4 regions of the Furfurilactobacillus entadae genome follow, and region 3 is predicted to be linked to each of the others. Evidence: predicted binding sites of a transcription regulator. Region 3 holds the regulator's gene; each other region holds the start of a gene.

Region 1 (3,325 bases), on a different contig from region 3:
ATTGCGGGATTAAGGTGGTTTCCTGAAATGGATCCAAACATCATCGCCGGGATCATGACCCCGAGGCCGTACCCAAATGCAATGAACAGCCACCCCCCATTAGCTTGACCAGCCGTTCCGTTCCCCGTTGTCCCCTTCAAAAACGAATTGGCAACGGCCCCGTTCCCGAATAAGACCAAAATCATCGTGCCAAAAAACTCTGCTGCTAACCGAACATCCCAACTACCTGTCATAAATATCCGCCTCCTTTAGTTTTCAACCTGCATAAAGTAACGTTTTGCACATTACTTTATATTTTAACCAATACGAACTATAAAGAAAACGCTTTCAGAAGTAAATGTTGATATTTTTTCATTATTTCGATTACAAAAAGTTATAGGCTGGTCAAAGCCTAATTCAACACCATTTTAATTCCATAAAAATTCGTTTTTTCACAAACTTTGCTGATGAACTTGTCTACCGTGGTGATTAACAGTTTCCTGCAAATCCCAACGTGACGCGATTTCCATTTTTTCGCTTTGCATGTGCATCATTGCATTTATTTAATTTCACGCTATCATGTGAATTGAAAGTGCTCGCTAGTATCACTCCCGGAATTACGAAAGGACGTTACTAACGATGATTAAAACAACAACGTTTAAAAACATTTTGCTTGATGTCTCTGATGGGATTGCAACCTTGACCATTAACCGGCCGCGGTCAATGAACGCCTTAAATTCAGCCACACTGATCGAAATTGGTCGGGCACTGGATAACGTCAAAATGAACGCCGCCGACATTAAGGTGCTTACCATCACAGGTGCCGGTAAAAAGGCCTTCGTCGCAGGCGCAGATATCGCCCAAATGCGTGACATGAATGCTCTGGAAGCCGCTGATTTATCAAAATTAGCGCACGAAACATTTGGTAAGATTGAAAACTTACCACAAGTCACCATTGCTGCCGTAAACGGTTACTGTTTAGGTGGTGGTCTTGAATTAGCCGCCTCATGCGACATGCGGGTGGCTTCAAATAAGGCCAAGTTTGGTCAACCTGAAGTGACGCTTGGGATCGTTCCTGGCTTTGGGGGAACCCAGCGCCTTACCCGGTTAGTCGGTCGTGGGAAAGCCAAGGAAATGATTGCAACGGGAACCATGGTGGATGCAGAAGAAGCTTACCGGACCGGGATCGTTGAAGAAGTGACGGAACCAGCCGCCTTAACGGACAAGGTGACGGAAATTGCGGACACCATTCAGAAGAATGGATTGATTGCCGTCGGGATGGCTAAGTACGTCATTGACCGTGCCGCTGATCTTCCCCTCGACACCGCCATCGACTTCGAAACCCAAATGTGGGCCCAAACATTTGCAACCGCTGATCAAACGGAAGGTATGACCGCCTTTCTTGAAAAACGGAAAGCAGAATTTCCTAACGAATAGCATCTAAATCACAATAGGAACGCCCCTCTCTTTTACCATGAGGGGGGCGTTCTTATTGTGGTGGCTTAATGTTTTGCTGGCATGATCGTCGCTTCGCCATCAGTAACGATCTCACCATTTTGATTTGTCACCGTTGTTGCAATCGTTGCAATCTTAAAGTGCTTTTTGGCTTCGATCTTGGTAACCTCAGCCGTAACAACCAGGACATCGTCAAAGTGAACTGGTTTCTCAAACCGTAACGTCTGTCCTAGGTAAATGGCTCCTGGTCCCGGCATTTTTGTTCCTAAGCAAGCCGAGATCATTCCCGCAGAAATCATGCCGTGCGCAATCCGGCCGTGAAATTGGGTTTGTTCAGCAAACTCATCGTCCATATGCATGGGGTTGTAGTCCCCGGTGACCTTCGCAAAGTCCTTCACGTCAGCTTCGGTGACCCGTTTTGAGAATTCGCCGCTCATCCCAACTTCTAATTCGTCTTCATAAATAATTTTGTAATCAACCATTTTACAGCCTCCATGATGTGTTTTAAATCACAAGATTACATCACCCTGTGATAACGTCTTCATTGTCTTCTGGAAGCGATTTCATATCCAATACGAATTATTTATTGACGCTATTTCTGCACGTAATAGGTTGGCTAAAAGCCCGTCAACTCGCGATAATCATCTTGATGGTCCGGCGTCCAGCACCTTCACATTGTGATAATTTTACTAAACTGGCGTCGGGCCGTTTCACCCGATCAGGGAATAAAAAACCGTCAATCCTAAATTGAATTGACGGTCTTAATGACGCGTTTCATTATTCGTTTAATCTTACGAGTGGTTATGACCACCGTTCGATGTGTTAAACCACTGGCCCATGGTCAACGCAATCTTTTCACCAACCAGTGTCACAACGGAACCGATCAGGATAACAACGATCCCAACGACCGTATTTTTATAAATCGGTTCCCCAAGCACGATCAGCGCTAACACTGGTGCCAAGGCTGGTTTAATGAAGAAGATCAGCGAGGCAACGGGAATCCCCGCCTCATCCATGACGATGAAGTATAAGCCAAATGCCACCCCGGTCACAAGGATACTAACGTAAGCCAACAGTGGCAGAGAACTCCAACTCAAGTTTGCAAAAAACGGCACGTCACTGAAACCTTTGATTCCGCGAAGGACGTTTGCCTCACCCGGAATGTGCGTTGATAACATGAACAAGCCCAATTCCATCGCTCCGGCAATGAACGAGAAACAGGTCATGGTCAACCCATCAAAGTGCCGCCGATTCGAATTCACCCGGGAAATAACGCCATAAAGACCAAACGTTATTGAACACAACAGGCCCAATAAAATGCCCACGGGATTCGTCAATTTAAAGGGGTTAATGATGATCACCAACCCAACTAGCGTTAAAATAACGGCAATCGTGTTGGTTCGCGTCATCCGTTCACCCAAGAAGATCAATCCAATCAACATCCCAAAAACAGGATTAGCACTTAATAAAATGGCAACTGTTGATGCGGTCGTTGCCTGGATTGCCATCTGATAGAGTGTCATACTGACAACAACACAGGTGAATCCAGTTAGGGCAAAGGCCCCCCAATCACGGAGATGCAGCTGCTGATTTTTCCGATGTAATGTATGTACTGCAATTGGTAATAATGCTAAACCACCGCATAAAAAGCGGATGAAGTTAAGTTCAATGGGGTTAAAGCTCCCACCTGCGATTTTCAGCGCGATCTCCATTGAACTGAATAAAAAGGTCGAAATAATAACGTAGACGAGTGTTTTGACTTTCACGATTAGACACAATTCCCTTCTTTTTACAAAGCGGGCGTTTGCCGAAGCGTCCGTCGAATCTTGTTAAAAACAATCCTCTTCCATCATACCACAACCTTCACGAACTTCTGGGTTCGATATTAAAT
Region 2 (3,325 bases), on a different contig from region 3:
GCATTAATTTGCGTGAAAAGAGCATGTTTTGAAGGGTATTTAATGAGCGGTCTTCCGCCAGGGCATGGTCGGCAGGAATGCCGTGTGCCACTGCATATTCGCGCATGGCCACACCTTCTGGCCGCGTCTCATTGCCACCCTGACCGCCCGAAAGAATGAGGATCGGGGCGACGCCGGTTGCGGCACGCTGCCGCTGATAAAAACGAATGCCACGATCGATCCGCTGTGCGAGCAATGGGGGGACGTCGCCACCATTGATCAGACCGCTGCCAAGAACGATGACGTATTGTTGATTCAGTTTGGGCCGGTTAAATTGGTAAAGGACGAGGACGGTCAGGTAGTTGTAGAACCAAAATAAAAGGTAAAAAACGACCAGATCGGTAATCATGGCGAAAAAGTTAAACCATCGTTGGGACAGAAAGTGACCTGCCAACCGGTCGATCAGCGGAATCAATAAAATGCCAAGTCCCAAGATGAGGGTGAGCATGTTCCCAACAGAATGACTTTCACGGCGCCAGACAACGGCCGCGTTCCAAAGAAGTAAGACACTTTGACCAAGAAAAAGCGCCATGATGCTTAGTAGAACAATGATAAATGGCACACCAAAGGCGATGATCAACAGGTGATTGTTGAGGTGTAAAATGCTTCCACCAAGGGCTGCGAGGGCTGTGTAAAAGGCAATGTTAAACCAAATTCCGTTGATGAGCCGCCGTTTTTCGATGTGCCAAGAAAGTGCAAAGCCGCCGGCAAACATAATGGCAATGAGCCACATGCCAAGTAGCAATAGCGTTGCTGAGTCATGAAGTTGCATAAAAGGTGGTTCCCCCCGGTCAAATAATGAATTTTTGGGGCCGACACCAGGATACCGGCGCCGTCCCCAAAAATCCGAGTGTCGAAAAACGATTGATCACTTAAGAAGTGACCAATCGTTTCAAGGAAAATTTGTTTATTGAATCACGTTAGCGTTTCAGACGGGTCGCTAGCCCCCAAAAAGGGATGTCCACATCATGAAAGCACCGATAAGTGTCATCGCCAACATCACGAGTGTGACACAAAGCCCAGCAAGATACCATAAGGCATGGTAAACGGTCACTTTATTCATCATCATTTCCTCCGTTACACTTCACCTTAAAGTGTAGTGACTGTGGTGGAGAAGTCAATCATAAACTACATAAAACGGAATAAAGTGGAAACAGCGCAATTATTTTAGTGGAAAACCATTCCGCCATCAACCGTAATCGTTTGACCAGTGATGTAGTCAGAATCGCTGCTGGCAAGAAAACCAACCACGTTAGCGACATCTTCGGGTTCTGAAAGACGTTTCAAAGCGATGTCCTTGGCGAATGTTTGCATGCCCCATTCGTCATCTTTACCCGCGTTTTGGCCCACTTCATGGGCGATGTCTAACATCATTGGTGTCCGAACGATTCCTGGTGCAAAGGCGTTAACGGTAATGTTCTCGTCAGCTAATTCCTTAGCGGTTGTTTGGGTGATTCCGCGGATGGCAAACTTCGTGGAACCGTACACCGTGAGGTTAGGGTTTCCGACTTCACCGGCTTGAGACGTTGCGTTAATAATTTTGCCACCGTGATTTAACCGCTTCATGGCAGCATGTGCGGCCTGAGTACCCCAGACAACACCACCAGTGTTGATCATGGTGACATTGGCCAGTTGTTCAGGCGTAACGTCGTCAATGGGTGTGGTTGGGGCAACTCCGGCGTTGTTGACCATAACATTTAGGTCGCCAAGTTGGGCCACTGTTTCATCAACGGCTGCAAAGACAGCATCGCGGTCAGCAACATCGGCAGCGATGGAAATGGCTGTTCCGCCATTTGCAATGATCTCTTCAGCAATGTGGTCAGTTTTTGATTTTGTCCGGCCAACAAGTGCAACGGCAAAACCATCATTAGCTAAACGACGGGCAATGGCGGCACCGATTCCCTGGCCGGCACCGGTAATAAAGGCAACTTTTTGTGTCATGGGAAAATCCTCTCTTTGACTTTGTGATTTTAATAACTAATCCCTAGTATAGGGGACACGCGGCAATAAGGAAAGGACGAATAAAAAAAGGTGTTGGATGGCAGGTTCGATTAGGAAATAAACAGGCAGAGGAAAAACGACTGATCACCGGCATACCAGCGGATCAGTCGTTTTCAATTGAGTAGACCTCGTGGTGTGCAGGCACTACCGCAACTATTTAATGGTTAGGGGTTGGTAGGCAGGGGTCCACTTCGTTTTAAGGACTGCTTCCTTAACGTCAGTAATGGGCCGCTGATTCAGGTGCTGGTCCACAGCGCTTTGAGCCACGGCCTCGGCCACCGTTTCGGAAAAGACACTGAGTTTATCGACAGGTGGCAAGACGGCAGCCCCTGGTTGGGTTGGATCAACGAGCCCACCGAGTGAGTGGGCGGCCTTACTGATCATCGTATCGTTTAGAACCCGGGCCGATGACGCAATCGTGCCGAGGCCCAGTCCCGGATAAACGAGGGCGTTGTTAGCTTGGCCGATGTGATAGGTCACCCCGTCGTAGACAACATCAGGGTTTGGAATTCCGGTTGCAATCAGCCCGCGGCCGTCCGTCCATTTAATGAGGTTGCTAGCGGATGCTTCGGCCAGTTTGGTTGGGTTCGACAACGGGAAAATGATCGGGCGGGGCGTGTGAGCAGCCATGTTTTTGATGATGGCTTCAGTAAACGTACCCGGTTGGGTGGACGTTCCAACCATAATGGTGGGGTGAATGGCGTCGACCACGGCGGCCAAGTCCGTGAGTGCCTCAGGATGAGCAAATTCACTGCGTTGGCGGGCAAATGGCCGCTGTTCCGGTGTCAGATCTGTCATGTCATCGAACAACAAGCCCTGTTTGTCGACCATGTAAAAGTGGCGACGCGCCTCAGCCTCGCTGAGCCCCTGTTCAACCATTTCATCGAAGATGCGGTTGGCAATGCCGGCACCGGCCGATCCTGCGCCAAACGTTAAGTAAGTTTGGTCCGTTAACCGCTGTTTCGAAATGTTGAGAGCACCCAAAATGGCGGCTAACGTAATGATTCCGGTTCCCTGAATGTCATCATTAAACGTCACGTACTTCTGCTGGTACTTTTTAAGGATCCTGGCGGCGTTATTACGACCAAAGTCTTCAAAGTGAAGGTACATTCCGGGAAAGAGGTCTTCGGCGGTCGTCACGAACTGGTCGATAAAGTGATCGTAGTCAGTGCCCTCAATGCGATGATGACGATTGCCAAGGTATAACGGATCGTTAAGCAAGGCCGCATTGTTGGTTCCGGTATCAAGGACAACGGGGAGGACCTTGTGGGGGTCAATGCCAGCG
Region 3 (3,325 bases):
TTCAATGGTGATCACACCATCGTTACCAACCTTTTCCATTGCGTCGGCAATCAACGTCCCGACTTCTGGATCAGCGGCTGAAATGGACGCAATCTGGGCAATGTCAGACTTAGTCTTCACATCGTGGCTCATCTTGTGCAAGGCATCAACGGCGGCATTAGTTGCCTTTTCGATCCCGGTACGAATCCCAACAGGGTTTGCACCAGCCGTAACGTTCTTCATCCCTTCGTTAACGATGGATTGCGTCAACACCGTGGCGGTCGTTGTTCCGTCACCGGCGATGTCGTTTGTCTTGGAAGCAACTTCTGCCACCAACTTAGCACCCATGTTTTCGAAATGATCCTTTAATTCAACGGCCTTGGCAATCGTCACCCCATCATTTGTGATGGTTGGTGAACCATATGTTTGTTCCAAAACGACGTTCCGTCCCTTTGGTCCAAGTGTTGTCTTTACTGTGTTCGCTAATTTATCGACCCCAGCGAGCATTGCGCTCCGGGCGTCTTCTGAAAACTTCAAATCTTTAGCCATTTTTCTGCCACCTCAACTGTATTTTAGTGTGCTGACACATGCTTATTTCGGTTAGTTAACGCTGCGTTGTTATTCAACAACCGCAACGATGTCTTTTTCATGGAGAACCAGGTAGTCATTACCGTTATCTGAAACTTGGGTTCCCGCATACTTGTCAAACATCACAACGTCGCCCGCTTTAACAAGTGGGGCAACCGTCGTTCCGTTATCCAAAATCCGGCCAGTTCCAACTGAGATAACCTTCCCAGTTGTTGGCTTTTCCTGTGCATTACTTGCAAGGACAATGCCACCAATGGTCTGTTCTTCTTCTTCTGAAGCTTGTAAAATAACGCGATCTCCTAATGGTTTTAACACGTTGATTCCCTCCAATATCATTATTATAATCAGAGCTTTTAGCACTCTTATACGTTAAGTGCTAACAACATGCTCTATGATAACCATGCCGCTTTCTGAATGCAAGTGTTTTGGTCAAACTTAGTCAAAAAGTTTTTGCCCAAGCCACTGACGCCCCATTCACCAAGACATACGGCAACGTGAGCCAAATATTTTTTGACAATAAAAAAACATCTGGCTCATTGTCCAAATGTTATTAAACCGTGCTTATTCGTCGTCCTCTTCCCCATCGTCGCCACCTTCGTAATGGTCGATGAAGTAAATCAAGGTTTGTAATTCGTTTGTTAAATCGACGTTTTGAACCCGAATGTTGTCAGGAACCGTTAACCGCCGTGGCGTAAAGTTCAAAATTCCCTGAACACCAGCTTCAACCACTTGATTCGTCACGTCTTGCGCTGTGTCTTCTGGCACACTCACAATTGCAATTTCAATTTGTTGATCCCGCAACTGTTGTACCATCTCATCCAGTGGATAAATTGGCACACCACTTTGAACTGTATTAATGATGGCTTCGTTCACATCAAAAGCGGCACTGATCCGAACGTTACTGTTTTGGTGGAAGTTAAAGTTGAGCAATGCATGCCCAAGGTTCCCAACCCCGATCAACGCAACGTTAGTCAGTTGATCCTGATTTAAGATTCGTTTGAAGAATTCAAGTAATTTAGGCACGTCATAGCCGTAGCCCCGTTTTCCTAGTGCACCAAAATAGGAAAAGTCCCGCCGAATCGTGGCGGAATCCACCTTCACTGCTTCTGACAATTCTGTTGATGAGACGCGCATCTTATCTGCGTTGAGGAGAATGTTCAAGTATCGATAATAAATTGGCAACCGTTTTGCCGTTGCCCGTGGAATTCGTTGTTCAGCCACAGCAGTCACTCCTTTTCTTTCCGCACTTTGCGGGTTATCCTTGTGAAACTCGTTGTAAGGTAAATTATAGCATAGGGCCCCTTATTGTGAAGCATATTTCATATCAGCATTCGGGTATTTCATAAAATCACAAGGGCATTTCACCATTTTTCAATGCGCAAAAGTGGCTTAAACCGGCGTTTCTTTTACTGATTAATTTTTAGACCACTTCTCGAGTGGTTACACGCGTTTATCCACCAATCATTAGTTCATTTCACGAACTTTTTGTCCCTTTCGCAATCCCACCCCACAACATGCTAAAATAGAACAAAGACTTTTATGATGTAGGAGACCTCAATTTATGCAAGTGCTTCAGGTGCAACAAGTTGCGCGACGTTTCGGCGCTGATACTTTATTTCAACACGTTTCAATGACCATTAACGACCGCGACCGTGTCGGTTTGGTGGGCCGGAATGGTGCCGGAAAATCCACCCTGCTGAAAATGATTGCTGGCATTACGGAACCTGATGAGGGAACCATTTCTTCTTCAAAGGGCGCCACCATTGGCTACCTTCCTCAGGACGCCGGCTTAACCTCGAGCAACACCGTCTGGGACGAAATGCTCACCGTTTTTGCTCAGCAGCAGCGCCAGGAAGCCCAGTTGCATCAACTCGAAGCCCAAATTGCCGACCCCGCGGCTGATCATACCAGTGCAGATTACACCCACTTACTAACCGACTACGACCAGTTGCAGCACGACTTCACAGAAAATAACGGTTATGGCTATCAGGCCACGATTCGTGGTGTTCTCCATGCCTTTCATTTCGATGAAGACACGTACGACCGTAACGTCACCAGTTTTTCTGGTGGGCAAAAGACCCAGCTTGCACTTGCAAAACACCTTCTTCAACGCCCAGACTTGCTGATTTTGGATGAACCAACAAACCATTTGGACATCCAAACGCTAAGTTGGCTAGAGGATTACCTGAAAACGTACCCGGGAGCCGTCCTCGTCGTTTCCCATGACCGGTACTTTCTTGACCATGTCGTGACCACCGTCTACGACATGAACCAACACACGTTGACCCATTACACAGGAAACTACTCAGCTTATTTAAGCCAGAAGGCAACACGGCTCACCACTGAACAACGGGCGTACGACAAGCAGCAGACCCAAATCAACGCCCTTGAAGATTTCGTTAACCGTAACATCGTCCGTGCCTCAACCACCAAGCGGGCCCAAGCCCGGAGAAAACAGCTTGCAAGCATGGATCGGTTGGAGGCACCCAAAGATGACGATCGCTCCATCCGCATTCGGTTTGAACCATCTGGTGAAAGTGGCAAAGAGGTGCTCAAGGTCCAGGATGTCAGCATTGGCTACACGAGCGACCATCCGCTGGCCGAACACATTAATTTAGACGTCGTTAAACAACATGCGGTCGGCATCGTTGGTCCCAACGGGGTTGGTAAATCAACCCTCTTGAAATCCATTTTGGGCCAACTGCCACTGCTTGCTGGAACTGTCAAACTTGGTGCCAGCTTGAGCATTGGTTATTAT
Region 4 (3,325 bases), on a different contig from region 3:
ATGATGTCGCGCAAGCCAATGTGCATCCCAGCTAAAATGGCGCCGGCTTTGCGCATCCCTTCAATTTCACGTGGTGATTGTAATGAAATCATTGAATTATCTTCTCTTTCCTATCATGTTGTGACACTACTTAGTCTAGTATACCCATTTATGCAAATAATGGGTCATCAAATGAACCGATTGCAAGAAAACGTGATGATCACGCCGATCAATTAGCTGGTTAACTTATTGAACTCATTCACATGTTTCTAGTGATTGTGCTTGACGAGTGAGGGGTGAACGGGTTACGCTACTTCCATCAATTACGCGGTTAAAGACCGTAAGCCAGATGATTGATGGGCCGACGCATTCACATCACTGCCATGAAGTGGAATGTGTTCGGCCAGCCTGCTACGTGTTGCACTACACAAATTCAATGTTATTCATGACGGGCTTTTTACAGAAAGGAAGCACACTTTTGACTAATCAAGTAAAACATCAAAAAGTTGTCCTGGTTGGGGACGGAGCAGTTGGCTCTTCATACGCATTTGCAATGTTACAACAACAAATCGCGGATGAATTAGTCATTGTTGATATTCAAGAGGACCACATCAAGGGCGACGCGCTGGACTTAGAAGACGTTCAACCCATGACAGCACCAATGGATGTTCATGCGGGGACGTACGCAGACGCTGCGGATGCAGACCTCGTGATTATCACTGCCGGCGTTCCTCGGAAGCCGGGTGAATCACGGTTAGACTTAGTCAACAAGAACCTGAAGATCTTACGGTCCATTGTGACACCAGTTGTTGATAGTGGCTTTGACGGGATTTTCATTGTGGCCGCTAACCCAGTTGATGTGTTGACGACGATGACGCAACGGCTTTCTGGTTTTCCAGAGGAACGCGTTATTGGTTCAGGCACGTCATTAGATACTAGTCGGTGGCAAGTTGCGTTGGCAAAGAAGTTCAACGCGGATCTGCGGACGGTTGACGCCTACATTTTGGGCGAACACGGGGACAGTGAATTCGCTGCGTACAGTGCTTCAACGATTGGTGGTCGCCCATTACTGGACGTTGCCAAGGAAGCTGGCGTTAGCCAAGAAGAATTGGATCAATTAGAACAGGAAACCCGCGTTAAGGGTGGCAGCATCATCAAACTGAAGGGGGCAACCTTCTACGGTGTTGCCACGAGTTTGATGCGGTTGAGCCGGGCCGTTTTACGGAACGAAAACGTGGTGTTACCAATTGGGGCACCAATGAACGGTCAGTATGGGTTAACGGATATGTACATTGGAACCCCCGCATTGATTAATGCGACCGGTGTTGCAGGTGTTATGGAAGTCCCATTGACGGATGAAGAACAAGCCAAGATGACTGCTTCGGCAGCGGCATTGAAACAGGTTTTGGATGACGCAACGGCAGAATAAACGTGTTTTCACGTTTAGCAGGCCGCTAACATTAAAATGAATGTTATTGGAAGTGTGCAGAATAAGTCTGCACACTTTTTTTGATAATTATGAGAAAAAGTGTTTCGTTGGTAGATTCACAAGCAAAGATGAAATTAAGTGGATTTAAGAAGTGGATAATACCGGGCGTTTACACGTTCTGTTGACGGTACTATTAATCTTTTTAATGACACCTATTCAGTTTGACTATAAACTTTGTGAGATTGTAGACTAAGTGAGGTTAATAACGACGCGTGCGAAATTACTGTTGGTAATTCGGACGTGCGTTGCTTTTATTTCATTTTGTTTGTTACTAAAAACACAAGGAAACGGAGGACCATGATAATGTCAGATTATCGTGTCGAAGAAGATACCATTGGGCCAGTTAACATCCCTAGTGAAGCACTATGGGGGCCACAAACTGAACGGAGCCGGAACAATTTTCCAACGGGGCAATTCATGCCAATTGCTATTATTCGTGCCCTGTTACAAATTAAGCGTGCCGCTGCCGAAGCTAATCAGGAACTTGGTCAAGTTAGTGCTGAAAAGGGTCAACTGATCGTTCGTGCCATTGACGAACTGTTGAAGTTGAGTGATGAAGACCTGCGGAAGGACTTCCCATTGCGTGTCTACCAGACGGGTTCTGGAACACAAACGAACATGAACACAAACGAAGTTGTCGCTCACGAAGCCGCAAAGTTGGATTCATCCATTGAAATCCTACCAAACGATGACGTGAACCACGGTCAAAGTTCAAACGACATCTTCCCAACGGCCATGAACATCACGGCCAGCGTTGCGGTTGCTGAATTAGAAGAAGCTGCCCAACACTTGATCGATGAATTAAAGGTTAAGCAAGAAGAATACTGGCGGACAGTTAAAATCGGCCGGACCCACTTGCAAGACGCAACCCCATTGACGTTTGGTCAAGAAATCAGTGGTTGGGTCAGCATGATCGAACACGACCTCGGTTACCTGAAGAGTTTGGATGGCACCTTGCTTGAATTAGCAATGGGTGGAACGGCCGTTGGGACTGGGTTGAACGCCGCTCCTGGGTTTGCTGATGACATTGCCGACCGGATGAGTAAGACCTATGGGCCAGCATTCACAGCCAAGACCAACAAGTTCTACGGTTTAGCTGCGCATTCAAACTTAGACGTTGTCCACGGTGCCATGAAGACGTTAGCTGCCGACCTGATGAAGATCGCTAATGACGTTCGGTTCTTAGCAAGTGGCCCCCGTGCCGCTTATGCGGAATTAAACATTCCTGCTAACGAACCTGGTTCTTCAATCATGCCGGGGAAGGTTAACCCAACACAGGCTGAAGCCATCACCATGGCTGCGGTTCGTGTAATGGGGAATGACGTGGTGGTTACCATGGCTTCTTCACAAGGGAACTTCGAAATGAACGTTTACAAACCAGTTCTGATCGACGCCTTCCTTGAATCAGCAGAATTGTTACGTGGAACCATGATGGGCTTTGCCGACAAGATGATCCACGGCTTGACGGTTAACAAGGAACGGATGCAAGAATTAGTGGACAACTCACTGATGACGGTGACCGCCTTATCACCACACATCGGTTACCATGACAGTGCCAAAATTGCCCAACAGGCTGATGAAGAAGGGACAACGTTACGTGTTGCTGCTCTGAAGTCTGGCAAGGTTACTGAAGAACAATTTGACGAATGGGTTGACCCATTAAAGATGACAAACATCGATCGTTAATCACGCACATTGAAAAAATAAAAGTTCAGCATCATCACTAAGGCAGTCCTTGATTAAGGAGGAGTGGCACATGGCATTCGCACTATTAGGTTTGTTAGTTTTGTCGTCCTTGTTGGTTGGGTTAGCGCTCACATCGCTTGATGCGCACACCTTAAAATGTACTGATTCCAC

Evidence for each region. Region 3 encodes Rex, which represses fermentation and respiration genes when NADH is low (regulators of the CRP and FNR family bind a similar motif). Its sites were predicted from a motif close to TTGTGAANTANTTCACAA; they were not measured.
Region 1: ACKTR5_RS05915 (MaoC family dehydratase) is a predicted target of Rex. The motif match lies at 1,932-1,949, and genes of this name have one in related genera.
Region 2: ACKTR5_RS07195 ((S)-acetoin forming diacetyl reductase) is a predicted target of Rex. The motif match lies at 2,002-2,019, and genes of this name have one in related genera.
Region 4: ACKTR5_RS08530 (class II fumarate hydratase) is a predicted target of Rex. The motif match lies at 1,734-1,751, and genes of this name have one in related genera.

The regions. Positions count from the first base shown of each region.
Region 1 covers NZ_BQXN01000010.1:8,855-12,179, reverse strand. Annotated here, with positions in the region: gene ACKTR5_RS05925 (MIP/aquaporin family protein) at 1-233, opposite strand, end outside; gene ACKTR5_RS05920 (enoyl-CoA hydratase-related protein) at 619-1,416, shown strand; gene ACKTR5_RS05915 (MaoC family dehydratase) at 1,482-1,916, opposite strand; gene ACKTR5_RS05910 (DMT family transporter) at 2,226-3,200, opposite strand.
Region 2 covers NZ_BQXN01000014.1:42,185-45,509, reverse strand. Annotated here, with positions in the region: gene ACKTR5_RS07200 (YdcF family protein) at 1-811, opposite strand, end outside; gene ACKTR5_RS07195 ((S)-acetoin forming diacetyl reductase) at 1,207-1,980, opposite strand; gene ACKTR5_RS07190 (malolactic enzyme) at 2,194-3,325, opposite strand, start outside.
Region 3 covers NZ_BQXN01000002.1:105,292-108,616, reverse strand. Annotated here, with positions in the region: gene groL (chaperonin GroEL) at 1-528, opposite strand, end outside; gene groES (co-chaperone GroES) at 598-882, opposite strand; gene ACKTR5_RS01700 (redox-sensing transcriptional repressor Rex) at 1,129-1,788, opposite strand; gene abc-f (ribosomal protection-like ABC-F family protein) at 2,129-3,325, shown strand, end outside.
Region 4 covers NZ_BQXN01000019.1:30,319-33,643, reverse strand. Annotated here, with positions in the region: gene map (type I methionyl aminopeptidase) at 1-92, opposite strand, end outside; gene ACKTR5_RS08535 (L-lactate dehydrogenase) at 458-1,408, shown strand; gene ACKTR5_RS08530 (class II fumarate hydratase) at 1,772-3,154, shown strand.